One region of the Streptomyces similanensis genome, then DNA from elsewhere that is predicted to be linked to it. Evidence: riboswitches for the same ligand, from Rfam matches in the RefSeq annotation. Region 1 holds a riboswitch; each other region holds the start of a gene.
What was found. Region 1 has a riboswitch for cobalamin ahead of metE (5-methyltetrahydropteroyltriglutamate--homocysteine S-methyltransferase). Riboswitches for the same ligand answer to the same signal wherever they lie in the genome.

Region 1 (7,716 bases):
CCGTCGCACTGTGGCAGAAGATCACCACCGTCGAGGACCCGTCCTGGACGCGCCGCTACCACGACCCCGACCCGGACCACCGCGCCTTCGGCGGCCGCGCGGTGATCACCCTGGCCGACGGCTCGGTGATCGAGGACGAACTCGCCGTCGCCGACGCCCACCCGGCCGGCTCCCGCCCCTTCGACCGCCCCGCCTACGCCGGCAAGTTCCGCGCGCTCGCCGAGGGCGTCGTCGCCCCGGCCGCGCAGGACGCCTTCCTGGACGCCGCCGCACACCTCGCACACCTGTCCGCGGACGATCTGGGCGGCCTGTTCCCGGCCGTCGACACGGACGCCGTCGCCGCGTACGACGCCCAGCTCCCGAAGGGCCTGTTCTGATGGTGCCGCACACCCGGACCACACCCGCCGAGCGCCGCCGGGCCCTGCGCGAGCGACTCGCCTCGGGACGGCTGCTGCGCATGCCCGGCGCGCTCAACCCGCTGTCCGCCCGCCTGATCCAGGACACCGGCTTCGAGGCCGCCTACCTGTCCGGCGCCGTCCTCGCCGCCGACCTGGGCCTGCCCGACATCGGCCTGACCACGGCCACCGAGATCGCGGCCCGCGCCCAGCAGACCACCCGCGTCACCGACCTGCCCGTCCTGATCGACGCCGACACGGGTTTCGGCGAGCCGATGAACGTCGCCCGCACCGTGCAGCTGATGGAGGACGCCGGCTTGGCCGGACTGCACCTGGAGGACCAGGTCAACCCCAAGCGCTGCGGCCACCTCGACGGCAAGACCGTCACCCCCCGCGCGGAGATGGTCCGCCGCCTCCGGGCCGCCGTCGACGCCCGCCGCGACCCCGGCTTCCTGCTCATGGCCCGCACCGACGCCCGCTCCGTCGAGGGACTGGACGCGGCGATCGACCGGGCGAAGGCATACGTCGACGCCGGCGCCGACGCCGTCTTCCCCGAGGCCCTCACCGACCTCCGCGAGTACGAGGCGTTCCGCGCGGCGATCGACGTGCCGCTGCTCGCCAACCTCACCGAGTTCGGCAAGACCCCCCTCCTCGACACAGCCACCCTGGAGAACCTCGGCTTCGACATCGCCCTCTACCCGGTGACACTGCTGCGCCTCGCCATGGGCGCCATCGAGGACGGGCTGCGCACCATCGCCGCCGAGGGCACCCAGGAATCCCTGCTGCCGCGCATGCAGACCCGCTCCCGGCTGTACGAACTCCTCGGCTACCAGGAGTACTCGGCCTTCGACTCGGCCGTCTTCGACTTCACCCTCCCGCCCGGAAACTGACCGGCACCTGACCCACGAAGGCAGGCACCCCATGACCACCACCGCGCCCGGCGTCCACCGCGGACTCGCCGGAGTCGTCGTCGACACCACCGGGATCTCCACCGTCATCCAGGAGACCAACTCCCTCACCTACCGCGGCTATCCGGTGCAGGACCTGGCCGCCCGGCGCTCCTTCGAGGAGGTCGCCCACCTGCTGTGGCACGGCGAACTCCCCGACGAGGGACAGCTGCGCGACTTCCGGGCCCGCGAGCGCGCGCTGCGCCCGCTGGACCGCACCACGCTGGAACTGCTGACCCGGCTGCCCGACACCTGCCACCCGATGGACGTGCTGCGCACGGCCGTCAGCTTCTTCGGCGCCGAGGACCCGGCCGAGGACGACGGGTCGCCCGCCGCCAACCGCGCCAAGTCCCTCACCCTGCTGGCCAGACTGCCCACCGTCGTGGCCGCGGACCAGCGCCGCCGCCACGGCCTGGCCCCGATCCCGCCGGATCCGTCCCTCGGGTACGCGGAGAACTTCTTCCACATGTGCTTCGGCGGCGTCCCCGCCCCGGAGGTGGTCCGCTGCTTCGAGATCTCCCTCGTGCTCTACGCCGAACACAGCTTCAACGCCTCGACGTTCACCGCCCGGGTGGTCACCTCCACCCTCTCCGACCTCCACAGCGCGGTCACCGCGGCGATCGGCGCCCTCAAGGGCCCCCTGCACGGCGGCGCCAACGAGGCCGTGATGCGCATGCTGCTGGAGATCGGCGACCCGCGGCGGGCCGAGGAGTGGCTGGAGGAGGCACTGGCCGCCCAGCGGAAGATCATGGGCTTCGGCCACCGCGTCTACAAACACGGCGACTCCCGCGTCCCGATCATGCAGGAGGCGCTGGACCGCCTGGTCGCCCGCGCCGCCGACCCCGAGGCGACCCGCCTGGCCACCCTGCACGCGGCCCTGCGGGACGCCATGGCCGGCCGCAAGGGCATCCACCCCAACCTGGACTACCCGGCCGGCCTCGCCTACCACCTGATGGGCTTCGACACCCCGGTCTTCACCCCGCTCTTCGTGATGAGCCGCGTCACCGGCTGGACCGCGCACATCACCGAACAGCTCGCCCACAACGCCCTGATCCGCCCGCTGGCCTCCTACGACGGCCCGGACCAGCGGGCGGTCCCCGACGCCGCCTGACGGCGCCACTCGACGCGGTGCGCCGAACGAGGACGGGGCCGGGGCCGGGGCCGGGACGCTCATGGCGTCCCGGCCCCGCCGGGTTCCCCGGTCAGGAGGCGGGCAGTTCACCGCGCACGGTGCGGGCGGCGGCGACCAGGTTCTCCAGGGAGGCGCGGGTCTCCGGCCAGGCGCGGGTCTTCAGACCGCAGTCGGGATTGACCCACAGCCGCTCGGCGGGAATGGCCCTGAGGCCGGTCCGCAGGAGGTCAGCGGCCTCGTCGGCGCTCGGGACGCGCGGGGAGTGGATGTCGTAGACACCCGGCCCGGCCTCGCGCGGATAGCCGTGGGCCGCCAGTTCCCGGGCGACCTGCATGTGGGAGCGGGCCGCCTCCAGGCTGATGACGTCGGCGTCGAGGTCGTCGATGGCCTGGACGATGTCGCCGAACTCGGCGTAGCACATGTGGGTGTGGATCTGGGTGTCCGGGCGCACGCCGGCGGTGGTGAGCCGGAACGCCTCGGTCGCCCACGCCAGGTACGCCGCACGGTCCGCGGCCCGCAGCGGCAGCGTCTCGCGCAGCGCGGGCTCGTCCACCTGGATGACCGAGGTCCCGGCCGCCTCCAGGTCCCCGACCTCGTCGCGCAGGGCGAGGGCGACCTGCCGCGCGGTGTCGCCGAGAGGCTGGTCGTCGCGGACGAAGGACCAGGCGAGCATGGTGACCGGCCCGGTGAGCATGCCCTTGACGGGGCGGTCGCTCAGCGACTGGGCGTAGGACGTCCAGCGCACGGTCATGGACTCGGGGCGGGAGATGTCGCCGGCCAGGATCGGCGGACGCACGTACCGGGTGCCGTAGGACTGCACCCAGCCGTGCTGGGTGGCGAGGTAGCCGGTCAGCTGCTCGGCGAAGTACTGGACCATGTCGTTGCGTTCGGGCTCGCCGTGCACCAGGACGTCGATGCCGGTCTTCTCCTGGAAGGAGACGACCTCCTGGATCTCCGCCTTGATGCGCTCCTCGTACCCGGCGGTGTCGAGGCGTCCGGCGCGCAGATCGGCGCGGGCGGTGCGCAGTTCGGCGGTCTGCGGGAACGAGCCGATCGTCGTCGTGGGCAGCAGCGGCAGCCCGAGGTGGGCGCGCTGCGCCGCGGCCCGCTCGGCGTACGGCTGGGAGCGGCGCGCGTCGGCGTCCGTCACGGCCGCGGAGCGGGCCCGCACGGCGGGGTCGCGCGTGATCGGCGAGCCCGCGCGGGAGGCCAGGTCGGCGCGGTTGGCGGCCAGTTCGCCGCTGATGCTGTCGGTGCCCTGGGCGAGGCCCTTGGCGAGGGTGACGATCTCGGCGGTCTTCTGCCGGGCGAAGGCGAGCCAGCGGCGGATCTGCGGTTCGATGTCCCGCTCGGCGGCGGCGTCCAGCGGCACGTGCAGCAGCGAGCAGGAGGCGGCGACGTCGACCCGGTCGGCCAGGCCCAGCAGGGTGCCGAGCGTGGACAGCGACTTCTGGAGGTCGTTGATCCAGATGTTGCGGCCGTTGACGACACCGGCCACCAGGCGCTTGCCGGGCAGCCCGCCGACGGCGGCCAGGGCGTCCAGGTTGGCGGCGGCGGCCTCGGTGAAGTCCAGCGCGAGACCCTCGACCGGCGCCTTGGCCAGCAGGGGCAGGGCGTCGCCGAGGCGGTCGAAGTAGGACGCCACCAGCAGCTTGGGCCGGTCGGTGAGGGCGCCGAGGTCGCGGTAGGCGCGCTCGGCGGCGTTCAGCTCGGCCGGGGTGCGGTCCTGGACCAGCGCGGGCTCGTCCAGCTGCACCCACTCGGCGCCGGCCGCGCGCAGGTCGGCGATCACCTCGGCGTAGACGGGCAGCAGCCGGTCCAGCAGGGTGAGCGGCTCGAAGTCGGCGGGCACGCCGGGCGCGGGCTTGGCGAGCAGCAGGTACGTGACGGGGCCGACCAGCACGGGCCGGGCCGTCAGGCCCTGGGCGAGGGCCTCCTTCAGCTCGGCGACCTGCTTCGCGGAGTCGGCCGCGAAGACGGTGTCCGGGCCGAGTTCGGGCACCAGGTAGTGGTAGTTGGTGTCGAACCACTTGGTCATCTCCAGCGGAGCGACCTCCTGGGTGCCGCGGGCCATGGCGAAGTAGCCGTCCAAGGCGTCCGCGTCGACGGCGGCGCGGTGCCGCTCGGGGATCGCGCCCACCATGACGGTGGCGTCGAGGACGTGGTCGTAGTACGAGAAGTCACCGGTGGGCACCTCGTGGACGCCGGCCTCGGCGAGCCGGCGCCAGTTGCGGCGCCGGAGTCCGGCGGCGGTGTCCTGGAGGGCGTCAGCGGTGACGCGGCCCTTCCAGTAGCCCTCGACGGCCTTCTTCAGTTCCCGGTTCTGGCCCTGGCGGGGGTAGCCGTACACGGTGGCCCGTGCTGCCGCGGCTGCGGACTTCGTGGTCACGGAGATCTCCTTCACGAGATGAATCCCTGAGACCCGGCGACAGGACGAGAGCGCGAAGGGGTGACGAACCGGACGGCGGCGACCCCGCGCGGCACAAGCACGGCCGTTCCGTCCGGTGTGTACGCCGACCCGCCCACGAGGTCACCGGGATGTCCGCGCACGGAACGGTCCGCACGCGGGCAGTTGGCAGGTCTTCGGACTCGCGGGCACGCCCTCCTCGCCGGAGGACACCTACTGGCCGTCGCTTCCCAGGCCCGCTCGGACCCAGTGCGTATGACGGCGGTCGTTCCCGCTCACCGCTGCGGGGCAGTCCCGGATTCCCACCGGGTTCCCTCTTGCGACACCCCGCCTGGCGGACGGGGCGAACCAGCTGCTGCCGTCAGCCTACGGGGTGTCGCCGAGAAAGGAAGAACGCCGTCCAGAATCCGGAAGACGGTGCGGAGCACGGCGAACGAGGTACGCGGAGCACGGCGAACGAGACACGGGGCAGGGGCGGCAAGCGCCGCACCAGCGCTTCCCGCCCCCGCCCCACGGACCGCGGGGACCCTCACCCCCGCGGCGGTGCGGGCCCCTCAGCCCGCGCCGTACCAGGCCCTCAGCCCCTGGTCGCAGTCGTACCAGGCCCTCAGCCCCGGTCGTAGGTGTGGAACCCCCGGCCGGTCTTGCGGCCCAGCAGCCCCGCCTCCACCATCCGCTGGAGCAGCGGCGGCGGCGCGTACAGGGGTTCACGGAACTCGTCGTAGAGCGACTCGGCGATCGAGGCGACGGTGTCCAGGCCGATCAGGTCGGCGAGCTTGAGCGGACCCATGGGGTGGGCGCACCCCAGCTCCATGCCCGCGTCGATGTCGGCGGCCGTGGCGAACCCGGACTCCGCCATCCGGACCGCGGCGAGCAGATAGGGGACGAGCAGCGCGTTGACGACGAAGCCGGCCCGGTCCTGGGAGCGGACGACCGTCTTGCCGAGCGTGCGGGCCGCGAAGTCCTCGATGCGGGCCGTCGTCGCGGCCGAGGTGTGCAGCGAGGTCACCACCTCGACCAGCGGCAGCACCGGGACGGGGTTGAAGAAGTGCAGGCCCACCACCCGGTCCGCGCGGCCGGTCGCCATCCCGAGCCGCATCACCGGCAGGGAGGAGGTGTTGGTGGCCAGGACGGCCGCCGGGTCCTCGACGATCTTGTCGAGGGCGGCGAAGACCTCGGTCTTGGCGTCCGGGTTCTCGACGACGGCCTCGATGACGAGCTGCCGGTCGGCGAGGTCGTCCAGGCTGCCGGTGAACACCGTCCGGGCGAGCGCCTCCCGGGCCGCCGCCCGCTCCAGCTTCCCGCGCCGTACCGCCCGGTCGAGTGAGGCGGCCACCCGGTCCCGCGCCGTGCGGGCGGCGACCGCGTCCACCTCGCAGACCACGGTGTCGAGCCCGGCCCGCGCGCACACCTCGGCGATGCCGGCGCCCATCTGCCCGCCGCCGACGACGCCGACGCGTGCGACGCCCGCGCTCACGCCGGCACCGCCGTCCGGCGCACCAGGTGGCGGCTGTAGGCGTCCGGGGTGAAGAACAGCGGCAACTCGCCCGCCATCGCCGTGCGTTCGAACAGGGCGCGGATCTCGTCCACCGGCGCCCACGGGTACTCCGCGCCCAGCGCGGCGATCTCGTCGTCCAGCAGCCGCAGCACCGTCTCGCGTGCGATCACCCGGTGCCGCAGCCACTGCCAGATCTGCACCCGGGCGATCTCGGCGGTGGCCGCGTCCTCCATCAGGCCGTCGATGGCGACCGCGCCCTGTCCGCGCAGCCAGGCGGCGAAGTAGCGCACCGCCACGAAGACGTTGGTGCGCACTCCCTCCGGGGTCGGCGGGCCGCTGATCCGGCGCACCGACAGCAGCTCGGCGGCGCTCACCGCCACGTCGTCGCGGGTGCGGTCGAGCTGGTGCGGCCGGTCGCCGAGGACGTCGTCGAACGCCTGGCGGCACACCGGGACCAGACCCGGATGGGCCACCCAGGAGCCGTCGAAGCCGTCCTCGGCCTCCCGCTCCTTGTCCAGGCGCACCGTGGCGAGCGCGGCCTCGTGCGCGGCCGGGTCGCCGCCCGGCACCTGCGCGGCCATGCCGCCGATGGCGTGCGCGCCGCGCCGGTGGCAGGTGCGTACGAGGAGTTCGGTGTACGCCCGCAGGAACGGCGCGGTCATGGTCACCCGCGCGCGGTCCGGCAGGAGGAAGTCGGTGCGGTGGCCGAAGGTCTTGATCAGGCTGAACAGGTAGTCCCAGCGGCCCGCGTTCAACCCCGCGCTGTGCTCGCGCAGTTCGTGGAGGATCTCCTCCATCTCGAAGGCGGCGGTGATCGTCTCGATCAGGACGGTGGCGCGGATCGTGCCCCGCGGGATGCCCAGCAGTTCCTGCGCGAGCAGGAACACGTCGTTCCACAGCCGGGCCTCGTAGCGGTTCTCCAGCTTGGGGAGGCAGAAGTACGGGCCGTGTCCGGCGTCGATCTGGCGCCGGGCGCAGTGGAAGAAGTACAGGCCGAAGTCGACCAGCGCGGCCGGCGCCGGGCGGCCGTCGTACTCCAGGTGCTCCTCGTCCAGGTGCCAGCCGCGGGGGCGGACCATGATGGTGGCGAGCCGCTCGCCGAGCCGGTACTCCTTGCCCTCGGGCGTGGTGAAGTCGATGCGCCGCTCGATGGCGTCGAGCAGGTTGAGCTGACCGCCGACGACGTTGTCCCACAGCGGGGCGGTGGCGTCCTCGAAGTCCGCCATCCACACCCGCGCGCCGGAGTTCAGGGCGTTGACGGTCATCCGCCGGTCGGGCGGGCCGGTGATCTCCACCCGGCGGTCGGTCAGCCCGGGGGCCGGCGGCGCCACCCGCCA
Region 2 (7,716 bases), on a different contig from region 1:
CACCCGCAGTGATCTTCCTCTCGCACCGGGTGGCGCCCTCAGGACGAGGCCAGCCCGAGTTCCCGGTCGCCGAGGGGTGCGAAGAAACGCTCGACGTCGGCCTCCGGGACCTCGGCCAGGGTCCGCGGCGACCAGTGCGGGTCGCGGTCCTTGTCGATGACCTGGGCGCGGATGCCCTCCACCAGGTCGGGGCCGCGCAGGCAGGCGCGGGAGACGCGGTACTCCTGGTCGAGGACCCGCTCCAGCGAGCCGAGGCGGCGGGCCCGGCGCAGCGCGGCGAGGGTCACCTTCAGGGAGGTGGGCGACCTGGTCAGCAGGGTTTTCGCGGTCTGTTCGGCGGCCGGTTCGCCGTAGCCGCGCAGCCGGTCGACGATCTCCTCGACGGTGTCGGCGGCGTAGCAGGCGTCGATCCACTCCCGCCGGGCGGCCAACTCGCCTTCCGCGGGCTGCTGTACGTGGCGTTCCAGGGCGTCGTGCACGGGCAGGTCGGCGAGGTCGGTGAGGAGGTCGGTGAGGTGGGTGGAGGGGAGGTAGTGGTCGGCGAGGCCGCACAGCAGGGCGTCGTCGGCGCCGATCTGCGCGCCGGTCAGGGCGAGGTGGGTGCCCAGTTCGCCCGGGGCGAGGGCCAGCAGGTGGGTGCCGCCGACGTCCGGGACGAAGCCGATGCCGGTCTCGGGCATGGCGATCCGGGAGCGCTCGGTGACGATCCGCACGCTGCCGTGCGCGGAGACGCCGACGCCGCCGCCCATCACGATGCCGTCCATGAGGGCGACGTACGGCTTGGGGTAGCGGGCGATCCGGGCGTTGAGCCGGTACTCGTCGCGCCAGAACGCGGCGGCCGCCGAACCGTCGCCGTCACGGGCGTCGTCGTGGATGGCGCGGATGTCACCGCCCGCGCACAGACCCCGCTCCCCCGCGCCGCTGACGACGACGGTCTCCACCGCCGGATCGTGCTCCCAGACGGTGAGCGCGGCGTCGATGCGGCGCACCATCTCGTGGGTGAGCGCGTTGATGGCTCGGGGCCGGTTGAGGGTGATGTGGGCGGCCCGTCCGGCGGTGTGGAAGAGGACGGGGGCCTCGGTGGCGCTCATCCGAACGCCTCCGTCAGGCCGCGGGCCACGATGACGCGCATGTTCTCGTTGGTTCCTTCCCTGGTCTGGTGCACCCGCTGGTCGCGGACGGTCTTCTCGGCGCGGTGTCCGGGGTACGGCCACGGCTTCAGGGGTCCGTGCGGCGGCGTGGCGGGGTGAAGGCGTACAGGTCGAGGATGTCCGGCCGGGGCGCGACGCCGGGGCCGCCGGCGCGCACCCAGGTGACGATGTCCTCGGTCGCGTCCGCGTCGTTGACCAGCCCCAGCCACACCGGCCGCGCCCCGGCGGCCCGGCCTGCGGCGGACGGCTGTACGACGACGACGTTGGCCTGGTCGCACACGTCGAGGCAGTCGGAGATCCGTACCGGCGCCGCCGCCCGCAGTCGGGCGGTCTGCGCCGCGTGGTCGACGCCCGGCACCTTGGGACTGCCGCAGCAGCAGTCCCGGCACACGACGATCCGGCACGGCACCGGTTCGCCGCCCGCCCTCTCCCTCACGCCCTGTTCGGACACGCCGCACCGCTCCCCTCCCGGGGAGATCCGCCCCGGTGTCGATCGAGGGGGCGACCGCGTGAGTCTCCTGGCTCCCGGATCGCCGCTCGCCCCGCCTTCCCACCCGCTGGGGGCAGTGGCCTGCCGGAACTCGCTCACCGGTCACAGTGGCGGGACCGCGTCGGATTCACACCGACTTCCTCGGGCCGCCGTCGCCCATGTCGGCGGTCATCATCGCATCAGCGCCGTCGGTCTCCGGCCGCCGGGTCACTCCGGTTCGGCCGACGCCGTCGCGCGGGCCATGCCCGCCTCCCACTTCTCCTCGATGCGGCCCGTCTTCCACACCACGATGGCGACGGCCCAGGTGGCGAAGAACAGGCCGACGATGACGTAGCCGACGACGTTCAGGTCGAGCCCCGCGATCCAGTTCCAGAACGCGCCGTGCAGACCCGCCTGGTCGACGAGCAGGCCGAGCAGTTCGACCGTGCCGATGATGAGCGCGACGGCGACGGACAGGCCGGTCATCGTGAGGTTGTAGTAGACCTTGCGGACCGGCTTGGAGAACGCCCAGCCGTAGGCGAAGTTCATGAACGAGCCGTCGATCGTGTCCAGCAGCGACATGCCCGCCGCGAACAGGACGGGCAGGCACAGGATGGCGTACCAGGGCAGCCCGGAGGCCGCTCCCGACCCGGCCAGGACGAGGAGGGCGATCTCGGTCGCGGTGTCGAAGCCGAGGCCGAAGAGCAGTCCCAGCGGGTACATCTGCCACGGCTCGGTGATCGTCTTCGTCAGCCGGCCCAGCAGGCGGTTCATGAAGCCGCGGTTGTTCAACTGCTCTTCGAGCGCAACCTCGTCGAAGTGCCCGGTGCGCATCTGCCGGAACACCTTCCAGATGCCGGCCATGATCAGCAGGTTGACGATCGCGATGGCGTAGAGGAAGGTCCCGGAGACGGTCGTGCCGATCCAGCCGGTGACGGCGTGCAGCGTCGAGCCGTCGTCCTCCACCGGTCCCGCCAGCGCCTTGACGCCCAGCGAGAGCAGGAGGGCGAGCAGGAAGACGATCGAGGAGTGGCCGAGGGAGAACCAGAAGCCGACCGACAGCGGACGCCTGCCCTCGCCCATCAGCTTGCGGGTGGTGTTGTCGATCGCGGCGATGTGGTCGGCGTCGAAGGCGTGCCGCATGCCGAGGGTGTAGGCGGTGACGCCGATGCCGACGCCGAAGGTCTTGGTGCCCAGGCTGTAGTGCTCCGGGGCGACGATCCCGACCAGGGTGCCCCAGCCGATGACGTGCAGGGCGAGGACGAAGCCCGCCATACCGCCGACGCCGGCCCACTCCTTGCGGGTCATGGACGCGCGGACACGGTGCCACGACAGGCGCGGCCCGCCGTCCGGGACGGCCGGGCGCGGGGGTGCGGAGTCGGGGGCGGTGCTCATGGGGGTGCCGGCCTCACTGTGCGGGATGTCTGTGCGGTGTGTCTGTGCGGGGTGTCTGTGCGGTGTGCGCATTCCACGTTTCTGCACATGACTCGCAACTACAACGAAGAGGTGGCAAAGACAGGGTCAAGGCTGGTCAGGCCGCTTGACCCGGCCGGTCGGTCGCGTCCGCCCGGCCCGGCTGGTCCGTCCGGTCCGCCGACTGGGGCAGTGCGGCGCGGGCCCGGCGCTCGGCCTCGGCCGGGCTCAGGGACGTGCCTTTTTCAAACACCTGGTCGAAGGCGCGTACGCCCAGGACGGCCCGCGCCGCCGCGGTGACGCGGTCGACGTCGCCGCGTTCGGCGGGCGGCAGCGGCGCGCCCGCGTCACGGCGCGCGGCGTGGGCGGCGCCGAGGAGCCGGGCCGCGCGGACGGCGCCGGTGCGGTCCCCGGCCAGGACGGCCGTGCCCGCGAGACCCTCCAGGCAGAGCGCGAGGGCGCGCGGCTCGTCCAGTGTGCGGGCGATCGCGAGGCCGCGCAGATGGTGGGCGGCGGCGCGGCCGGCGTCGCCGCGCAGTTCGGCGAGGAAGCCCAGCTCGGCGTGGAGGAGGTGGTCGCCCGCCGGGGAGGAGACGTCGGCGTGGTGGTCGCGGATGCGCAGCAGGCGCGTCTCGGCCTCGGCGAGGTCGCCGTGCCGCCGCGCGCCGAGGGCCAGCCCCATGTCGGCGTGGATCTCCCCGTACTTGTAGCCCTGCTCGACGGCGATACGCCGGGCCCGCTGGTGCAGTGCGCGCGCCCGGCCGAAGTCACGGGCGAGCAGCGCGAGACGGCCGAGTCCGGAGAGCCGGGCCGACACCTCGGCGCGCAGACCCAACTCCTCCGCCATGACGAGCCCTTCGCGCTGGCAGTGCTCCGCCCGCCCGTACTCGCCCTTGATCTCGGCGAGCGCGGCGAGCGGCGAGACGCTCTGCAACTCGCCCCAACGATCGCCCAGTTCGCGGAACAGCTCCCGGCTGCGCTCCCCGTCGCGGGCCAGTCGGTCCAGGTCGCCGCGGACCAGGGCGAGCGCCGCGCGCAGTCCGAGCGCCGCCGCGACGCCCCACCGCTCCGCCGCGGCCTCGAAACGGGCGAGGGCGCGGGTGTTCAGCGCGTCGGCGGCGGCCAGGTCGCCGACGCTGAACATGCCGTAGGCGTTCAGCCACAGCGCCCGGGCCCGGCGGAGGTGCGGCGGGTCGGGCACGAGAGGGTGCGTGGGAGCGGACGCGGGTTCGGTGGGCGGGAGCGGTGTGCGCTCGCCGGTCAACAGGACGAACGCGTTGTGCAGGAGCGTGAGTTCGAGGCCGGGGGCGGCGGTGGCCGCGAGGACGGCGGTCAGCGCGCGGCGGCCCTCGGTGAGACGTCCGCGCAGCAACCACCACCAGGACAGGGCGGCGGCGAGCCGTACGGCCTCCTCGGCGTTCCCGGCGGCGGCCCGTCGTACCGCCTCGTCGAGCGCGGAGCGCAGGTTGCCCGCCTCGGCGTCGAGCCGGGCGAGCCGGTCCCGCTGGCGCGCGCCCCGCAGGTGTGGCTCGGCGTGTTCGGCCAGGGCCAGGTAGTGGCGCAGGTGGCGCTCGCGTACGGCGCTCTCCTCGTCGCGCTCGCGCAGCCGCTCGACGCAGTACGCGGCGACCGACTCCAGGAGCCGGTAGCGCGGGCCCGCGGGTCCGTCCGTGACGACGACGAGGGACTTGTCGACGAGTCGGGTGACCAGGTCGAGCACCATGGCGCCGGACACGTCCGGGCCCGCGCACACCGCCTCCGCCGCGTCGAGGTCGCAGCCGTCGCTGTGCACGGCGAGGCGGGCGAGGACGGCGCGCTCGGGCGGGCCGAGCAGCTCCCAGCTCCAGTCGATCATCGCGCGCAGGGTGCGCTGGCGGGCGGGCGCGGTCCGCTGCCCGGAGGTCAGCACCCGGAAGCGGTCGCCGAGACGGACGGCCAACTCCCGCACACCCAGGGCGCGTACGCGGGTGGCGGCGAGTTCCAGGGCGAGGGGGATGCCGTCCAGGCGGCGGCAGATCTCGGCGACGGCGGCACGGTCGGAGGCGGCACGGCGGGCGGTGTCGTCGGCGTCGGCGGTGTCGTCGGCGTCGGCGTCGGCGTCGGCGTCGGCGTCGGCGTCGGCGTCGGTCATGGTGTCGCCGTCCCCGCGCTCCCGTTCGCCGTATTCGCCGGGTTCGCCGGGTTCGCCGCATCCCTCGGGCTCGGCGGGCTCGGCGGTGTGATGGGTGTCGTCGGTGTCGAGGTGGAAGCCGGGGGCGCAGGCGGCGGCGCGTTCCGTGAACAGGCGTATGGCGTCGTCGGGTCGCAGGGGTTCGACCAGGAACACCGTCTCGCCGGCCAGCGCGAGCGGCTCCTGGCTGGTGGTGAGGACCCGCAGGTGGGGAGCACGGCGCAGGAGCGACGCGACCAGTTCGGCGGCGGCCGCGACGACGTGTTCGCAGTTGTCCAGCACGAGCAGGGCTCTGCGGTCCCGCAGGGCGGCGGTCAGCCGCAGTACGGGCGCGACGGGGGCGCCGCCGGTGGCCGGTGGGGCGGTGGGGGCGGCGTCCCGGATGCCGAGGCTCGCGGCGATCACCTCGGCCAGGTCGTCGGGGGCGGTGGTGCGCAGACCCGCGAACTCGACGAACCACACCCCGTCGGGAAGCCCGGCGTCCTCGTCCGCGGAGGCCGCGACCTGCGCGGCGGCCACCGCCAGGCGCGTCTTGCCGACGCCGCCGGGGCCGGTGAGGGTGACCAGCCGCTGCCGACGGAGGAGCCGGGAGAGGCGGCCGAGGGCCTGTTCACGGCCGATGAGGGCGGTGAGCGGCACCGGGAGACCGACGGCGACGGCGGCCGGATCGGGAGTGCCGGGCACCGCGGGCCCAGTGCCGCCCGGCAGGGCTGCCCGGTTCGGTGACGGGTCCGACCGGGGCGACACCGGAGGGCGGCCCCCGCCCCCGGGCAGCGCCGGGGCGTCCGCCGCGACCCGGGCGGGGGCGTTCAGCTCGGGGTCCTGGCGGAGCATCGCCCGGTGCAGCGCGCTGAGCGCGGGTCCGGGACAGGCCCCCAGTTCCTCGGCGAGACGGGTGCGCAGCGCCTCGTACGAGGCGAGCGCCTCGCTCTGGTGGCCGGCCCGGTACAGCGCCCGCATCTGCGCGGCGCGCAGCCGCTCCCGGAGCGGATGTTCGGCCACCAGGGCGGCCAGTTCCCCGGCGAGCAGCAGGTGGTCCCCCGCCGCCAGGCGGGCCTCGGCCCGTTCCTCCAGCACGGCCAGCCGCTGTTCCGCCAGGCACTGGCGGGCCGCCCGGACGAACTCCTCGTCGGCGAAGTCCGCGTACGCCGTCCCGCGCCACAGTCCCAGGGCCTCGGTGAGCAGCGCCGCCCGGGTCCGCGGGTCCGTGCCGGCGCGGGCGCGGGCGACGAGCGCCCCGAAGCGCTCCACGTCCACGTCGTCGGCCGGGTCGAGCCGCAGCCGGTAACCCGGCGGCTGCCGCACCAGCCGCTCCCGGCCGACCACCCGGCGCAGTTGGGAGACCTTGGCCTGCAACGCGCCCGCCGGACTGCCGGGGAGGCCGTCGCCCCACAGGTCGTGGATGAGCCGGTCGGCGGAGACGGGTCCGCCGTCGTGCGCGAGCAGATCGGCCAGCAGTGCCCGCACCTTGGTCTCGGGCACCCGGACCGGCTCCCCCTCGTCGTCCCACACCGCGAGTGGTCCGAGCACGCCAAACCGCATGCCCGCAACCCTAGTCGCCCATCGTCGAGTTCGTCCGTACGCGGCCCGCTCCGAAGCGTTCCCGAAGCATTTCCGAAGCATTCCGGAAGTGCCCGCCCGCACAGTCGTCGCGACCCCGCCCCCAGCGAATCCAGCGAATCCAGCAGATCCAGCAGATCCAGCGGATACGGAGCACACCCCATGAGCACCTCGCCCGACACGGCCGGCACAGCGGACACGGCCGGCACAGCGGACACGAGCGGCACGGCGGACACCACCGACGTGCCCGGCGCCCCCGGCAAGAAGCACGCCCCCACCCCACCGACGCCCCCCGCACCGGACCGAACCGAGCCACCACGCCCGAAGCTCCCCCTGCCGGCCCTCCTCGCCCTGGCCACCGCGGTGTTCCTCACCAGCCTCACCGAAACCCTGCCCGCGGGCCTGCTCACGGCGATGAGCCGCGACCTGGAGGTGAGCGAGTCCGCGACCGGCCAGACGGTCACCGTCTACGCGCTCGGCACCGCGCTCACCGCGATCCCGCTGACCGCGGCCACCGCCGGCTGGCGGCGCAAGCGGCTGCTGCTGACCGCCGTGGCGGGCTTCGCCGTGGCCAACACGGTCACGGCGCTGTCGTCGGCGTACGCCCTGACGATGGCGGCCCGCTTCGTCGCCGGCGTCGCCGCCGGCCTGGCGTGGGCGCTGCTCGCCGGCTACGCGCGGCGTCTGGCGCCGGCCCCCTTGCAGGGCCGGGCGATCGCCGTCGCCATGGCGGGCATCCCGGTGGCGTTGTCCCTCGGCGTGCCCGCCGGTACCTTCCTCGGCCACGCGCTCGGCTGGCGGACGGCGTTCCTGGCGATGTCGGCGCTCACGGTCGTGCTGCTCGCGTGGACCGTCGCCGCCGTGCCCGACCACCCGGGCGCGCGCAGCGGCGAACGGCCGCGCATGCTGCAGGCGTTGGGGGTCCCCGGTGTGCGCCCGGTGCTGTTCGTGAC
Region 3 (7,716 bases), on a different contig from region 1:
CCGTTCTGGTACGCGGTGCCCGCGCCGCGTCCGCTGTTCGGGGAGGACGGTGCGCCCACCCCGGTCGCCGAACTGTCGCCGGGCGTCTGGTACCTGGCGGTGGAGCAGCGCGGCCAGGGCCTGCTGACGGAGATGCAGGACGGCCGCCGCGGTGTCCTCCAGGACGCCTCGGACATCCAGCGCGGCAGCTGAACCGCCCGCCGGTCCACTGCTGAACCGGCTGAACGGCCCTGCGGCCCCTCGTCCTTGCGGGCGGGGGGCCGTTGCCGTGCGGCCGGCGGGGCGCGGCCTCAGGGGTTGGCGTTGGCGCCCTGCCTGAGGTCGCCGGTGGACGGCACCTTGTCCTTGACCGGCGCCCCGGCGTCCTTGCCCGCGTCCTTCACCTTGTTGATGGTGTCGTTGAAGCTCTGGGCGGCCGAGCCGTCGCCCTTGCGGAGCTTGGCGGGCAGGTCCTTGAGCCCGGCGATGGCCTCGTTGAGCGGGGCGAGCGCCTTGGAGAGGAGGGGGTCGCCCTGCGCGTTGCGCACCGCCGCCTTGAGCCGGTTGTAGGTGAAGGCGCCGGCCAGACCGGCCTTGACGAGCGTCACCTTGCGGCCGTGCGCGCCCTTCTTGAACTTGCCCTCCTTGTACGGTTTCCAGATCCACTGGTAGGTGGCTCCGGCCGCGAGGCCCGCGTTGGCCACGAAGCGGGTCTTGGCGAACTTCTGCCGCTCCGCCGACGTGGTCGGACTGGGGGTGGCGGCGGCGGCGACGGCCGCGGGACGGTCGGTGCGCTGCCCTCCGCCCTGGTTCGTGGCCCACGCGGCGGAGCCGGCGAGCAGGGCGCAGCACAGGGTGAGCGCCACGGCGAGGCGCCGTATCGGTACGACGGGCACGGTGTCCTCCGCATCGTGTTGCTTCGGGTTCTCCGTCGGTCCGTGTGAACCGGGTCATACCGCCCGAAACAGGATACGGGTCGTACCGGCCGGGTCACCGCCCGTGCGCGGTACAGGTTTCAACCGGGGAGGCGGGGCAGTCGAACACCATGTCCCCTCGATATCGCACGGGTTCCAACTCCGCCGGTACGGTCATCGCGGTGGTAGCGGACGTGATGGCCGCCATCCTCGGTCTGTGGATACTGATGTATCTGCTGGACGCCAACCGCGCCAACGATCTGGTCCAGTGGATCCACAGCGCGGCGAACTGGCTCGCCGGCTGGTCCCGCGACCTGTTCACCTTCGACCGGGCGTGGGCCCGGGTGGTGGCGGGCTACGGTCTGGCCGCCGTGGTGTACCTGTTCGTCGGGCACGCCCTCGCCAACCGCCTGCACCGGCACTGACCGGGCGTCCCGGGCGACGGGAGCGCCCTGCGGCTCACGGCCGCAGGGCCTCCCCGTCGCAGCAGTCCGGGTCCAGGCCCCTGGGCAGCCGGTCGCCGGCGAAGACCGTGCAGGTGGGCTCGTGCCCGCCGAGCGCGGCCACCGCGAGCAGCAGCGAGCCGGCCGTCCACGTGGTCAGCTCGCGCGGCCATATGGCGTCGTCGGCGAAGACGTAGCCCGTCCAGTACAGGCCGGTCTCCGGATCGCGCAGGTGCTGGATGGACTTGAGCACCTCCAGCGCGCGGTCGGACTCGCCCACCGCCCACAGGGTGAGGGCGAGTTCGGCCGACTCGCCGCCGGTCACCCACGGGTTGGGCACCACGCAGCGCACCCCGAGGCCGGGCACCACGAAGCGGTCCCAGTCGGCCTCGATGCGCTCCTTGGCCTCCGCGCCGGTCAGCGCACCGCCGAGGACCGGGTAGTACCAGTCCATCGAGTAGCGGTCCTTGTCGAGGAACCGCTCGGGGTGCCGGCGGATCGCGTGGCGCAGCGCACCGGCCGCCAACTCCCAGTCGGGTTGGGGCTCTTCGCGCTGTTCGGCGATGGCGAGCGCGCAGCACAGCGCGTGGTGGACCGAGGAGGAGCCGGTCAGCAGGGCGTCCTCGGCGGCGGTGCCGTCGTCCTCCCGCTTCCACCCGATCTGCCCGCCGGGCCGCTGGAGCCGCAGCACGAACTCCACCGCCGCGTACACCACCGGCCACATGCGGTCCAGGAAGGTGTCGTCGCCGGTGGCGAGGTAGTGGTGCCAGACGCCGACGGCGACGTAGGCGACGAAGTTCGTCTCCCGGCCGCGGTCGGTGACGGCGTCGTGCGCGCCGTCGGTGTAGGCGGCGTACCAGGAGCCGTCGGGCAGCTGGTGCCGGGCGAGCCAGGCGTAGGCCCGCTCGGCGGCCTCGTGCTCGCCCGCGGCGTCCAGTCCCATCGCGGCCTCGACGTGGTCCCACGGGTCGAGGTGGTGGCCGCGGAACCACGGGATCGCCCCGTCCTCCCGCTGCGCGGCGAGGATGCCGCGCACGGTGGCGGCGGCCTGCTCCGCGGTGAGGACCCCGGGCAGGACGAGGTGTTCTGTCCGGGGCGTGGTCACTGGGCGGCCGCCCGGGGCAGGTGCGGCTTGGTGGCGTACGCTACGAAGCTCTTGCCGATCAGCGGGTTGAGCGCCTGCTCGGCGACCCGGGTGGCCAGCGGCTTCTTCATGATGTCCCAGACCAGCAGCTTGTGGTACGCCCGCACCGGCAGCACCTTGTCGTTGTCGACGCCGAAGGCGCACTTGAGCCACCAGTACGGCGAGTGCAGCGCGTGGGCGTGGTGCGTGCCGTACGGCTTGAGGCCGGCCTCGCGGATCCTGGCGAGCAGTTCGTCGGCCTTGTAGATGCGGATGTGGCCGCCCTCGACCTCGTGGTAGGCGTCGGAGAGGGACCAGCAGACCTTCTCGGGGCCGTAGCGCGGGACGGTGATCGCGATCCGGCCGCCGGGCTTGAGCACGCGGACCATCTCGGCGAGGACGCCCTTGTCGTCGGGGATGTGCTCCATCACCTCGGAGATGATCACGACGTCGAAGGACTCGTCGGGGAAGGGCAGGTGGAGGGCGTCGCCCTCCATGGCGGTGGCGGTGGCCCCGGCGGGCGCCTCGCCGGCCTCCTTCATCGCGGCGAACCACTTGGCGACCTCGCGGATCTCCTCGCCGTTCTGGTCCAGCGCCACGACCTGCGCGCCGCGCCGGTAGCACTCGAACGCGTGCCGGCCGGCGCCGCAGCCGAGGTCCAGGACGCGGTCGCCCGCGGCGAGCGGGAACCGGGAGAAGTCGACGGTCAGCACGTGGCCCTGCTTTCGGTGTGCTCGGAGTGGTCGCCGGTGGTCGGGGCGGCCGCCGCGGGGCGGCCGGTGGTCGGGGGCGCGGGGCGCGCGGGCGTGGCCGGGGCGGCGATGGCCTCGCGGTAGCGGGCGACGGTGCCCTCGGCGGCCCGGGCCCAGGTGAAGTGCGCGAGGACCCGCGCGCGGCCGGCGGCGCCCAGGCGCGTCCGCAGCTCCGGGTCGCCCAGCAGCCGGGTCAGCGCGGCGGCCAGCGCGCCGGGCTCGCCCGGCGGCACCGCGAGGCAGGTCTCGCCGTCGCGCCCGGCCACCTCCGGGATGGCGCCGCCGGTGGTGGCGACCAGCGGGGTGCCGGTGGCCATCGCCTCGGCGGCCGGCAGCGAGAAGCCCTCGTACAGCGACGGCACGCAGGCCGCCTCGGCGGAGCGCACCAGGTCGACCAGTTCGGCGTCGGAGATGCCCTTGACGAAGTCGACGGCGCCTTCCAGGCCGTAGCGCTCGATCGCCTGGGCGACGGGGCCCTCCGCGGGCCGCTTGCCGACGACGACGAGGTGGGCGGCGGGGTGTTCGGCGCGCACCTTCGCCAGCGCCTCGACCAGGAAGACCAGTCCCTTGAGCGGGACGTCGGCGCTGGAGGTGGTGACGATGCGGCCGGGCACCTTCGCCACCGACGGGTCGGGCGCGAACAGGTCGGTGTCGGCGCCGATGTGGACGACGTGGATGCGGTCGGGGCGCACCCCGAGGTGGTCGACGATCTCCTGGCGGGAGGTGCCGGAGACGGTGAGCACGGACGGCAGCCTGCGCGCGACCCGCTTCTGCATGCGGGTGAAGGCGTACCAGCGGCGTACGGACCACTGGCGCTGGCGGGTCTGCGCGGCGTCCAGCTCCAGTTGCCGGTCCACGGTGATGGGGTGGTGGATGGTGGTGACCAGGGGCGCGCCGACGTCGCCGAGGAGGCCGTAGCCGAGCGTCTGGTTGTCGTGCACGACGTCGAACTCGCCGCGGCGGGCGCGCAGATGGCGGCGGGCGCGCAGCGAGAAGGTCAGCGGTTCGGGGAAGCCGCCGGTCCACATGGTGGCGACCTCCAGTGCGTCGACCCAGTCGCGGTACTCGTCGCGCTTCGGGGTGCGGAAGGGGTCCGGCTGGCGGTAGAGGTCGAGGCTGGGCAGCTCGGTGAGGCTCAGGCGCTGGGCGGCCGGGCCGTCGAGGGCGTCGAGCACGGGGTAGGGCTGGGAGCCGATCACCTCCACCCGGTGGCCGAGGCGGGCCAGTTCGCGGGAGAGGTGGCGGACGTAGACGCCCTGGCCGCCGCAGAACGGGTTGCCCTTGTAGGTGAGGAGCGCGATTCCGAGCGGTCGCCCGCCGTCGGCTGCGAGGCCCTGCGAGGACTCCGCCTGACTGGCCTCAGCGGACACTCTGGGCCCCCTTCTGACTGCGCTGTCCCGCGAGGTTACGCCGGGTCGTCGATCTAGAACAAGTTTCAGACTTGATCGTCCAGGAAGCTCCGAATCTACCGGCAGGTAGCCTCGCCGCAAGGCGGTGGAACGGGTGATTCACGCCACGGCCGGGGCCCTGGCATGCTGTCTGGTCGCACGCCCTCACCGAATGTCACGGAACGGGACCCATGCCTGCGGAGATCCGTATCACGCGCCCCTGCCCGGCACCCCTGACCGAGCGGCAGGAGGCCCGCCGGCGCCGCATCCTGCACGCCAGCGCGCAGCTGGCCTGCCGGGGCGGGTTCGACGCGGTGCAGATGCGGGAGGTGGCGGAGTCCTCGCAGGTCGCCCTCGGCACGCTCTACCGGTACTTCCCGTCCAAGGTGCACCTGCTGGTGGCCACGATGCACGACCAGCTGGAGCGGATGCGCGGCACCCTGCGCGCCAAGCCGCCGGCCGGTGCGACCGCCTCCGAACGGGTGACGGAGACCCTGCTCCGCGCCTTCCGCGCGCTGCGGCGCGAGCCCCGGCTCGCCGACGCGATGGTGCGCGCCCTGACCTTCGCCGACAGCGGCGTCACGGCCGAGGTGGAGCGGGTGCACCGGCAGACGACGGCGATCATCCTGGAGGCGATGGGGCAGGACGCCGACCCCACCGACGAGCAGCTCTCCGCGATCCGGGTCATCGAGCACACCTGGCACTCGGCCCTGATCACCTGGCTCGCGGGCCGCGCGTCCACGGCCCAGGTCGAGACGGACGTGGCGACGGCCTGCCGGCTGATCGATCTGACGCGGGCGTGAAGAAGGCGCGAGGAACCCGCAGAAAACCTACGAGACGGGTTCCCTTCGCCGGTATTGCCCGGATCAGGTACTAGGGGTCGCCGTCCAGCCCAGTCCTTGCGGCTTTCCGGCCTCTCAGCCCGTCCGTCGACGTCGGCCCCGGCGGATGCGTGACGCGTCTCGCCCAAGTCGGCTACTCCGGTCGAACTCCCTCACTCGCCTCGTAGGCCACTTCCAGGATGAACCCGCCGCAACCGGTACGCAACCCCCCAACGAGAGTGAGGGAAGGGCGGGGAAAGATTGCCGGATTTCACCGGCCGGTAAAGTGACGGCGTCGTCATCACAGCCGTACGAGGGGAAGCCGGTGCGAATCCGGCGCTGACCCGCAACCGTGAGCCGCCCCGAGGGCGGCGAGCCGGACTGCCTCGTACGGCCCGTGACCGGCTCACGTGCGTCGGCGCCCGCCGCCGCACGGCGCCGTCGAGGTATACGGAGCCGAGCTGCGGGGATGCCCCGTGCTGTCCGGCTCCCCACAGGGAGAGGCATCCGCCGATCATGAACATCCGCCGCTGCGCCGCGGCCCTGGCCGCCGTCGCCGTGATCGGCATACCGGGCCCCGCCTTCGCCGCCGGCTCGTCGCCTTCCCCGACCGGGCCGGCCACCCTGCCCGCCGGGCTCTACGGCGACACCGACCCCAAGTACGACGGCGTGTGGCGGCAGTCCCTCGCCCTGCTCGCCCAGCACACCGCCGGGGTGCGGCCCGCCGCCCGGGCCGTGGACTGGCTGACCGGGCAGCAGTGCGCCGACGGCGCTTTCGCCGCCTTCCGCGCCGACCCGGCCCGCGCCTGCGACGCCAAGGTCATGGTCGACACCAACAGCACGGCCGCCGCCGTCCAGGCCCTCGCCGCGCTCGGCGGGCACGACGCCGCCACCGGCAAGGCGGTCGCCTGGCTGAAGTCCGCGCAGAACAAGGACGGCGGCTGGGGCTACACGCCCGGCGGCCCCAGCGACACCAACTCCACCTCGGTCGTCGTCGGCGCGCTCGCCGCGACCGGCGAGAAGCCCGCCGCCGTCCTGAAGGACGGCAAGTCCCCCTACGACGCGCTGCTCGGCCTCGCCCTGCCGTGCTCCGGCGACGGCGCGGGCGCGTTCGCCTACCAGCCGGACAAGAAGGGCGAGCTGGCCGCCAACGCGGACGCGACCGCCGCGGGCGTCGTCGCCGCCCTCGGCCAGGGCCTGGCGGCCACGGGCGCGAGCAAGGGCGGCGCGGCCCGGTGCTCCGGCTCCGGGAAGCCGACGGCCGCGCAGGCCGCCGCCAACGGCGCCGCCTACCTCGCGCACCAGGTCGCCAAGAACGGCTACCTCACCTCCGTGCTGCCCGGCGCCACCGCCCAGCCCGACTACGGCAACACCGCCGACACGGTCGTCGCGCTGGCCGCGCAGGGCGGGACCGCGCAGGCGAAGAAGCCGCTTCAGTGGCTGGAGCAGCACTCCGAGGCGTGGGCCAAGCAGAGCGGCCCGGCCGCCTGGGCCCAGCTCGTCCTCGCCGCCCACGCCACCGGCACCGACCCGCGCGACTTCGGCGGCCTCGACCTGGTCAAGGCGCTCAACGCCACCGGCCCCGCGCCGCGGTCCACCGACGCGCCCACGCCCGGCGAGGCCGCCGGGACGTCGGCGAAGAGCGGCGGCGGCCACGCGTTGTGGTGGACCGGCGGCATCCTCCTTCTCGTCGTCGTCGCCGTCGGCGTCATGCTGGGCGGCCGCCGCAAGCGGGGGCAGCAGCCGTGACCGGCCGCCCGCGCCCGCCGTACGCCCTGCCCGTCCTGCTGCTGGCCGCCGCCCTCCTGCTGGTGGCGGCGGGCGCGGGCACGGCGCAGGCCGTGGGCTACCGCTACTGGTCCTTCTGGGACCGGGACGGCGGCCGGTGGACGTACGCCACCGAGGGGCCCTCGACGGCCCGTCCGGCCGACGGCGACGTGCAGGGGCTGCGGTTCGCGGTCAGCGAGGACTCCCAGGACGCGGCCCGGCCGCGCGGCGCGGCCGACTTCGCCGCGATCTGCGCGGGCACGCCGGCCCGGCACGGCCAGAAGCGGGTGGCGCTCGTCCTCGACTTCGGCACGAAGGCCGACGCCCCGGCCGGCGAGGCCCCGCCCGCCGCGCGCACCGCCTGTGCCCGGGTGTCCTCGGACGCGACGACGGCGGAGGCGCTGGCGGCGGTCGCCAAGCCCCTGCGCTACGACACCAACGCCCTGCTGTGCGCGATCGCCGGCTACCCGGCGAAGGGCTGCGGCGAACAGGTCTCGGGCAAGGGGCCGGACGCGGGCAAGGGGCCGGA
Region 4 (7,716 bases), on a different contig from region 1:
CGTCGCCCTGATCATCGGCACCGTGGAACTCCTCGGCCTGGTCGCCGAGAAGGCGGATCTGCACGGCACGTTCTGGGACTGGGTCGCCGGACTCGACCTCAACATCATCGGCTACGTCATCGTCGGCCTGTTCTTCGCCACCTGGGCCGTCGCCCTGCTGGTGTGGAAGGTGGGCCGGATCGAGGAGAAGTGGACGGCGGGCCTTGCCCGGCCGGCCACGGCTTCGGAGAAGGGCGAATAGCGTCGTTCGCGGTGCCACCCGGACCGGGTGGCACCGCTCGTCCTCACACCTCCGGATAGCGGCGCGGGGTCCAGACGATCTCCGCGCCGTCCCCACGGCGGACCACCCGCGTCTGAGAGGAACCGACCAGCAGGATCGTGCGCATGTCGATCTCAGCCGGATCCAGCTCGCCCAGCGGCACGATCCGCACCCGCTCCTCCGCGCCGCCCACGTCCCGCGCGACCACGACCGGCGTCTGCGGCGCCCGGTACTCCAGCAGCAGGTCCCGCGCCTTGCCCACCTGCCAGGTGCGGCTGCGTGAGCCGGGGTTGTAGAGCGCGAGCACCAGGTCCGCGGAGGCCGCTGCCCGCAGCCGCCCGGCGACCACGTCCCACGGCTTGAGCCGGTCGGAGAGGGATATGGCGGCGTAGTCGTGGCCGAGCGGGGCGCCGGCACGGGCCGCGGCGGCGTTGGCGGCGGTGACGCCGGGAAGCACCCGCACCGGCACGTCCTGGTACTCCTCCTGCGAGGCGGCCTCCAGTACGGCGGTGGCCATCGCGAAGACGCCCGGATCACCCCCGGAGACCACGGCCACCCGGCGTCCCCGCCGCGCCAGCTGCAACGCGAACTCGGCGCGCTCGGCCTCCACCCGGTTGTCCGAGCCGTGCCGGAGCTGACCAGGGCGCTCCGGCACCCGGTCCAGGTAGGTGGTGTATCCGACCAGATCGTCGGCTGCGGCCAGCGTGCCCCGCGTCTCGGGCGTCAGCCACATCGGACCGGCCGGACCCGTGCCCACCACGACCACTTCGCCCCGGCCCCCGGTCACGGGCCGCTCGGCGCCCACCCGGCTGGGCAGGACGGCGACCGAGAAGTACGGCACCGAATCCGCGTCCACCTCGGCCAGGGCGGCGATGCGCTCCTTGCCCATGGTGGCCCGCTCCACGTACCGCGCCTCGCGCAGCCGCCCGGAGTCCTCCAGGGCCCGACGCACCTTGGGGAAGGTGCGGCCAAGCTTCATCACCACGGCGACGTCCGTCGCGGCCAGCCGCGCGGTCAGCTCCTCCTCGGGCAGGGTGCCCGGCAGGATGGTCAGCACCTCCTCGCCCTCGGCGAGCGGCGCGCCGAGCCGGGCCGCGGCGGCGGACACGGAGGTGACGCCGGGAATCACCTCGGTCTCGTAGCGGTCGGCGAGCCGTTTGTGCATGTGCATGTAGGAGCCGTAGAAGAACGGATCGCCCTCGGCGAGCACTGCCACGGTACGGCCGGCGTCGAGGTGGGCCGCGAGCTTCGCCGCCGCCTCGGCGTAGAAGTCCTCCATGGCGCCCCGGTAACCGCCCGGATGGTCGGTGGTCTCGGTCGTGACGGGGTAGACCAGCGGTTCCTCGACGTGGTCGGCGCGCAGATGCTTCGCCGCGATCGAGCGGGCGATGGACCGCCCGTGCCGGGCACTGTGGTAGGCGATCACATCCGCCTCGGCGATGACCTCGACCGCCCGTACGGTCATCAGAGAAGGGTCGCCGGGCCCGAGGCCCACCCCGTACAGCTTGCCGCTCACTCTTCCTCGCTCGCGATCGCGTTGAGCGCGGCGGCCGCGATGGCGCTGCCACCGCGACGACCGCGCACCACCAGGTGGTCGAGCCCCGACGGATGCGCGGCCAGCGCGTCCTTGGACTCGGCGGCGCCGACGAACCCGACGGGCACACCGATGACGGCGGCAGGGCGGGGCGCGCCCTCCTCGATCATCTCCAGGAGACGGAAGAGGGCGGTGGGCGCGTTGCCGACCGCGACGACCGCTCCGTCCAGCCGGTCGCGCCACAGTTCGAGCGCGGCGGCACTGCGCGTGGTGCCGAGCTTCGCGGCCAGCTCCGGGACGGCCGGGTCGGACAGCGTGCACAGCACGTCGTTGCCGACGGGCAGCCGCTTGCGGGTGACGCCGCTGGCCACCATCTGCACGTCGCACAGGATCGGCGCCCCGGCGCGCAGCGCCTCGCGGGCCCGGGACACCACCGAGGGCGAGTAGGACAGGTCCCGGACTAGGTCCACCATCCCGCAGGCGTGGATCATGCGCACCGCGACCTGACCGACGTCCGCGGGCAGGTGCGCGAGGTCAGCCTCGGCGCGGATGGTGGCGAAGGACTGGCGGTAGATGGCCGCGCCGTCCTTCTCGTAGACGTGGGTGGTCACGGTGTTCTTCTCGCTGCTCTCGGTCGTCGTGCGGTTCATGAGGTGATCGCCGCCAGGGCGGCGCGTATCAGGGCGGGTCGGGCGGTGGGAACGGTCCGCGCTCTCCGGTCGGTCGTGGCGGCCGACACGCGGTAACCCCCGCCCGGTGTCGCGACCACGTCGACGTGGTCGCCGCGGGGGTGACCGCAGCGCCGTTCGCACCCGGACCAGTACACGGGGAGGCCGACACCGTCGGTCGCTTCCAGCGACAGCGCCGCGTCCGCCCGTACGTCGGCGTGCGCCTTGGCGCATCCGGGGCGGCCGACGCACGCGCCCACGCCGAGCCAGGGAGAGGAGGGATCGGTCACCAGGCCGGCCGCGCCGAGACGGGCGAACGTCTCGGCCGCCTGTGCCGCGGACGCGTTCCCCAGGGGAACGACGACACCGCGCCAGGGCGTCAGCCGCAGCTCGGTCACGCACACACGGGCCAGCTCGTCCCACTGTCGGGCCGAGAGCCTCCCCAGCGGCACGTGCACGGACAGCGCACCTTCGACGACACCTGGCCGCGGGCCGTCGAGGACGCCGGCCGGCTGGGGCGACTCCTCGTGGCCGATCCCCTCAGCAGTCAGGCGATCGCGCACCAGGCGGTCCATCTCACCCTCGGGCAGCATGAGTTCGGAAATCCGCCAGGCTCGTGCTCCCTGCGAGCGCGCCGCGTCGAGGAACGCCTCGGCGGCCGCCAGCGCCGCGCGTGCCGTGTCCCCGGCGGCCACGCGGACCGACCCGGGGGCGAGCCACGCCCCCGTTTCCGCGACCGCGCGCACGGTGACGTCCGCACCGAGTGCGGCCACGTCACCGCGCCCGTCGTCCAAGGCGAACAGGAACCGCCCCGACAGGCCCGTCGCGGTGTCACTCGCGCACAACGCGGCGTCCAGGGCCGTCAGCCAGGGCCGTACGTCCCGCAGACCACCGCCGTCGAGGCCGGACAGCGGCGAGGCGACGATGTTCCGCACCCGTTCGTGCTCCCACGAGGGCAGCAGCCCGGCCGAGTCCAGCACGGCCGCCAGTTCCGCACCGCACCCCTGTGCCAGTCCGCGCAGCTGCACATTGCCTCGCGAGGTCAGGTGCAGATCGCCGTCGCCCAGCCGGCGCGCGGCGTCGCCGAGAGCCCGCGCCTGATCCGCGGTCAGTACGCCGCCGGGCAGCCGGACACGGGCCAGCGCTCCGTCGTCCGCCGTGTGCAGCCGCAGCGTCCCGGGGCACGCGTCACCGCGGTCCCGCGCGGCCGGTGTGGCCTGGGACGACGAAGGAGGCATTGCCGTGGGCATGGCGGTGAGCATACCTACGATCACACCCGATGTACGCCCTGCGCGCATTCCGTGACCCTTACTATGATCCCCGGTGGATCACCCGGTCCACCGATCGCCCGCACGGCGACAGGGGAGGAAGCCGGTGTGAATCCGGCACGGTCCCGCCACTGTGAGCCCGGCCCCTCGAAGGCCGGGCGAGTCAGGAACTCCCTTTCCCGGGTCGGCTCTGCCCGACGGGGTGACTCATTCCACACCGCCCGGGGCGCGGACCCCGAGGAAGGCCAGGCGACGCATGCCCACTCCGTCCGGGGAGCGTGCCCCGCACGCCCGCGACATCCTGCTCCTGTCGACCTCCGACACCGACCTGCTCAGCGCCCGCGCGGCCGGCGGCCCGGTCGCCTACCGCTTCGCCAACCCGGCCCGACTTCCGCTGGACCGGCTTCCGGCCCTCCTCGACGGCGTCGGGCTCGTCGTCGTTCGCCTTCTCGGCGGGATCCGAGCCTGGCAGGACGGCTTGGACCTGCTCCTCGCGGACGGGCGCCCGGTCATCGTCCTCACCGGTGAACAGGCCCCCGACGCGCAGCTGATGGCCGCTTCCACCGTCCCCATCGGCATCGCCGCCGAGGCACACGCCTACCTCGCCCACGGCGGCCCCGCCAACCTGGAACACCTGGCCCGGTTCCTCTCCGACACGGTGCTGCTCACCGGCCACGGATTCGACGCGCCCGCCCCCGCCCCCTCCTGGGGACCCTTGCAGCGCCCGGAGCCGAAGGCAGACGGCCCGACCGTCGCCGTGCTCTACTACCGCGCCCACCACATGAGCGGCAACACGGCCTTCGTCCACGCCCTGTGCGACGCCGTCGAGGACGCGGGCGGCCGCCCGCTGCCCCTCTACGTCGCCTCCCTGCGCGCCCCCGAGCCGGAGCTGATCGACGAACTGCGCGCCGCCGACGTGATCGTCACCACCGTGCTGGCGGCCGGCGGCACCAGGCCCGCCGAGGCGTCGGCCGGGCAGGACGACGAGTCCTGGGACGCCGGCGCGCTCACCGCGCTGGACGTCCCGATCCTGCAGGCCCTGTGCCTGACCAGCTCGCGCACGACATGGGAGGAGAACGACGAGGGCGTCTCCCCGCTCGACGCGGCCAGCCAGATCGCCGTGCCCGAGTTCGACGGCCGCCTGATCACCGTGCCGTTCTCCTTCAAGGAGATCGACGCCGACGGCCTGCCCGCCTACGTCGCCGACCCCGAGCGATCCGCCCGCGTCGCCGGAATCGCCGTACGCCACGCCCGGCTTCGCCACATCCCGCCCGTCCGCAAGCGTCTCGCCCTCGTCCTGTCCGCCTACCCGACCAAGCACTCCCGCATCGGCAACGCCGTCGGCCTGGACACCCCCGCCAGCGCCGTCGCCCTGCTGCGCCGCCTGCGGGACGAGGGATACGACTTCGGCGGGGTCGACGTCCCCGGCCTGGCCTCGGGCGACGGCGACGAACTGATCCGCGCGCTCATCGAGGCGGGCGGCCACGACCAGGACTGGCTCACCGAGGAGCAGTTGGCGCGCAACCCGGTGCGCATCCCGGCCGCCGACTACCGCCGCTGGTTCGCGACCCTGCCCGAGAGCCTGCGCACGGCGGTGGAGGAGCACTGGGGCCCGCCGCCCGGCGAGATGTTCGTCGACCGCAGCCGCGACAAGGAGGGCGACATCGTCCTGGCGGCCCTGCGCTTCGGCAACCTGCTCATCCTCATCCAGCCCCCGCGCGGCTTCGGCGAGAACCCGATCGCCATCTACCACGACCCCGACCTCCCGCCGTCCCACCACTACCTGGCCGCCTACCGGTGGATCGCCGCCCCGCAGACCGACGGCGGCTTCGGCGCCGACGCGATGATCCACCTCGGCAAGCACGGCAACCTGGAATGGCTGCCCGGCAAGAACGCCGGCCTCTCCGCCGCCTGCGGCCCCGACGCCGCCCTCGGCGACCTCCCCCTGGTCTACCCCTTCCTGGTCAACGACCCCGGCGAAGGCACCCAGGCCAAACGCCGCGCCCACGCGACCCTCGTCGACCACCTCGTCCCGCCCATGGCCCGCGCCGACTCCTACGGCGACATCGCACGGCTGGAACAACTCCTCGACGAGTACGCACAGATCTCCGCCATGGACCCGGCCAAGCTGCCCGCCATCCGCGCCCAGATCTGGACCCTCATCCAGGCCGCCCGCCTCGACCACGATCTCGGCCTGGACGACCGCCCCGACGACGACGGCTTCGACGACTTCCTCCTCCACGTCGACGGCTGGCTCTGCGAGGTCAAGGACGCCCAGATCCGCGACGGCCTCCACGTCCTCGGCACCGCGCCCGCCGGCGAGGACCGCGTCAACCTCGTCCTCGCCATCCTGCGCGCCCGCCAGATCTGGGGCGGCACCACCGCCCTCCCCGGTCTGCGCGAGGCCCTCGGCCTGGACGAGTCCGCCGCGACCCGCACGACGGCCGACGCGGCCGAGGAGCAGGCGCGGGCCCTGGTGAAGGCGATGGAGGACGCGCACTGGGACCCGGCCGCCGTCCCCGTCGAGCACGGCGAACATGTCGCCGCCGTCCTTGAGTTCGCCGCCCGCGAGGTCGTCCCCCGGCTCGCGGCGACCACGGCGGAGCTGGACCACACCGTGCACGCCCTGGCCGGCGGCTTCGTCCCGGCCGGCCCCTCCGGCTCCCCGCTGCGCGGCCTGGTCAACGTCCTGCCGACCGGCCGCAACTTCTACTCCGTCGATCCCAAGGCCGTCCCCTCCCGCCTCGCCTGGGAGACCGGACAGGCCCTCGCCGACTCCCTCCTCCAGCGCTACCGCGCCGACAACGGCGCCTGGCCCACCTCCGTCGGCCTGTCCCTGTGGGGCACCAGCGCCATGCGCACCGCCGGCGACGACGTCGCCGAGGCGCTCGCCCTGCTCGGCGTCCGCCCCGTCTGGGACGACGCCTCGCGCCGTGTGACCGGCCTTGAGCCCATCCCGTACGAGGAACTGGGCCGCCCGCGCATCGACGTCACCCTGCGCATCTCCGGCTTCTTCCGCGACGCCTTCCCGCACACCATCGGCCTGCTGGACGACGCCGTACGCCTGGCGGCCTCACTCGACGAACCGGCCGAGACCAACCACGTGCGCACCCACGTGCAGGCGGACCTGGCGGCCCACGGCGACGAACGCCGCGCCACCACCCGCATCTTCGGCTCCCGCCCCGGCACCTACGGCGCCGGACTGCTCCAGCTCATCGACTCCCGCGACTGGCGCACCGACGCCGACCTCGCCGAGGTCTACACCGTCTGGGGCGGCTACGCCTACGGCCGCGAACTCGACGGCCGCCCGGCCCGCGAGGAGATGGAGACCGCGTACCGGCGGATCGCGGTCGCGGCGAAGAACACCGACACCCGCGAGCACGACATCGCCGACTCCGACGACTACTTCCAGTACCACGGCGGCATGGTGGCCACCGTGCGCGCCCTGCGCGGCACCGCACCCGAGGCGTACATCGGCGATTCCACCCGCCCGGAGACGGTCCGCACCCGTACCCTCGTCGAGGAGACCTCACGCGTCTTCCGTGCCCGTGTCGTCAACCCCAAGTGGATCGAGGCGATGCGCCGCCACGGCTACAAGGGCGCTTTCGAACTCGCCGCCACCGTGGACTATTTGTTCGGCTACGACGCCACCACCGGGGTGGTCGCCGACTGGATGTACGACAAGCTCACCGAGACCTACGTCCTCGACCTGCACAACCGGGAGTTCCTCCAGCAGGCCAATCCGTGGGCACTGCACGGCATCGCCGAGCGGCTGCTGGAGGCGGAGTCGCGGGGAATGTGGGCCAAGCCGGATCCGGCGGTGCTGGAAGAGCTGCGGCGGGTGTACCTGGAGACGGAGGGGGACCTCGAAGGGGAGGGCTGACCGGGCGCGCGGCGGGCGCGAGGCGTCGTGCCGCCGGGCGTCATCCGCCCTCGGCGCCGCCTCGCACCGGTTCGCCGCTTCCCTGAGCGCAGGCCGTGCACCGG

Region 2: another riboswitch for cobalamin. It lies ahead of ABEB07_RS00230 ((2Fe-2S) ferredoxin domain-containing protein); the one in region 1 lies ahead of metE (5-methyltetrahydropteroyltriglutamate--homocysteine S-methyltransferase).
Region 3: another riboswitch for cobalamin. It lies ahead of ABEB07_RS05050 (prenyltransferase/squalene oxidase repeat-containing protein); the one in region 1 lies ahead of metE (5-methyltetrahydropteroyltriglutamate--homocysteine S-methyltransferase).
Region 4: another riboswitch for cobalamin. It lies ahead of cobN (cobaltochelatase subunit CobN); the one in region 1 lies ahead of metE (5-methyltetrahydropteroyltriglutamate--homocysteine S-methyltransferase).

What each region holds. Positions count from the first base shown of each region.
Region 1 covers NZ_BAABKC010000037.1:251,703-259,418, forward strand. The annotation lists gene ABEB07_RS12505 (MmgE/PrpD family protein) at 1-377, shown strand, start outside; gene prpB (methylisocitrate lyase) at 377-1,285, shown strand; gene ABEB07_RS12515 (bifunctional 2-methylcitrate synthase/citrate synthase) at 1,317-2,453, shown strand; gene metE (5-methyltetrahydropteroyltriglutamate--homocysteine S-methyltransferase) at 2,545-4,863, opposite strand; cobalamin riboswitch at 5,032-5,249, opposite strand; gene ABEB07_RS12525 (3-hydroxybutyryl-CoA dehydrogenase) at 5,489-6,358, opposite strand; gene aceB (malate synthase A) at 6,355-7,716, opposite strand, start outside.
Region 2 covers NZ_BAABKC010000001.1:50,192-57,907, forward strand. The annotation lists gene ABEB07_RS00225 (enoyl-CoA hydratase/isomerase family protein) at 39-1,091, opposite strand; gene ABEB07_RS00230 ((2Fe-2S) ferredoxin domain-containing protein) at 1,219-1,602, opposite strand; cobalamin riboswitch at 1,663-1,784, opposite strand; gene nicT (Nickel transporter NicT) at 1,849-3,015, opposite strand; gene ABEB07_RS00240 (AfsR/SARP family transcriptional regulator) at 3,152-6,745, opposite strand; gene ABEB07_RS00245 (MFS transporter) at 6,926-7,716, shown strand, end outside.
Region 3 covers NZ_BAABKC010000012.1:43,570-51,285, forward strand. The annotation lists gene ABEB07_RS05015 (hypothetical protein) at 1-192, shown strand, start outside; gene ABEB07_RS05020 (hypothetical protein) at 291-875, opposite strand; gene ABEB07_RS05025 (hypothetical protein) at 1,025-1,318, shown strand; gene ABEB07_RS05030 (prenyltransferase/squalene oxidase repeat-containing protein) at 1,353-2,441, opposite strand; gene ABEB07_RS05035 (class I SAM-dependent methyltransferase) at 2,438-3,172, opposite strand; gene ABEB07_RS05040 (glycosyltransferase family 4 protein) at 3,166-4,581, opposite strand; gene ABEB07_RS05045 (TetR family transcriptional regulator) at 4,791-5,402, shown strand; cobalamin riboswitch at 5,688-5,815, shown strand; gene ABEB07_RS05050 (prenyltransferase/squalene oxidase repeat-containing protein) at 5,937-7,169, shown strand; gene ABEB07_RS05055 (SCO2322 family protein) at 7,166-7,716, shown strand, end outside.
Region 4 covers NZ_BAABKC010000067.1:13,186-20,901, reverse strand. The annotation lists gene nicT (Nickel transporter NicT) at 1-241, shown strand, start outside; gene ABEB07_RS22595 (precorrin-2 C(20)-methyltransferase) at 285-1,775, opposite strand; gene ABEB07_RS22590 (precorrin-8X methylmutase) at 1,772-2,443, opposite strand; gene cobG (precorrin-3B synthase) at 2,440-3,723, opposite strand; cobalamin riboswitch at 3,769-3,922, shown strand; gene cobN (cobaltochelatase subunit CobN) at 3,986-7,612, shown strand; gene ABEB07_RS22575 (Fur family transcriptional regulator) at 7,653-7,716, opposite strand, start outside.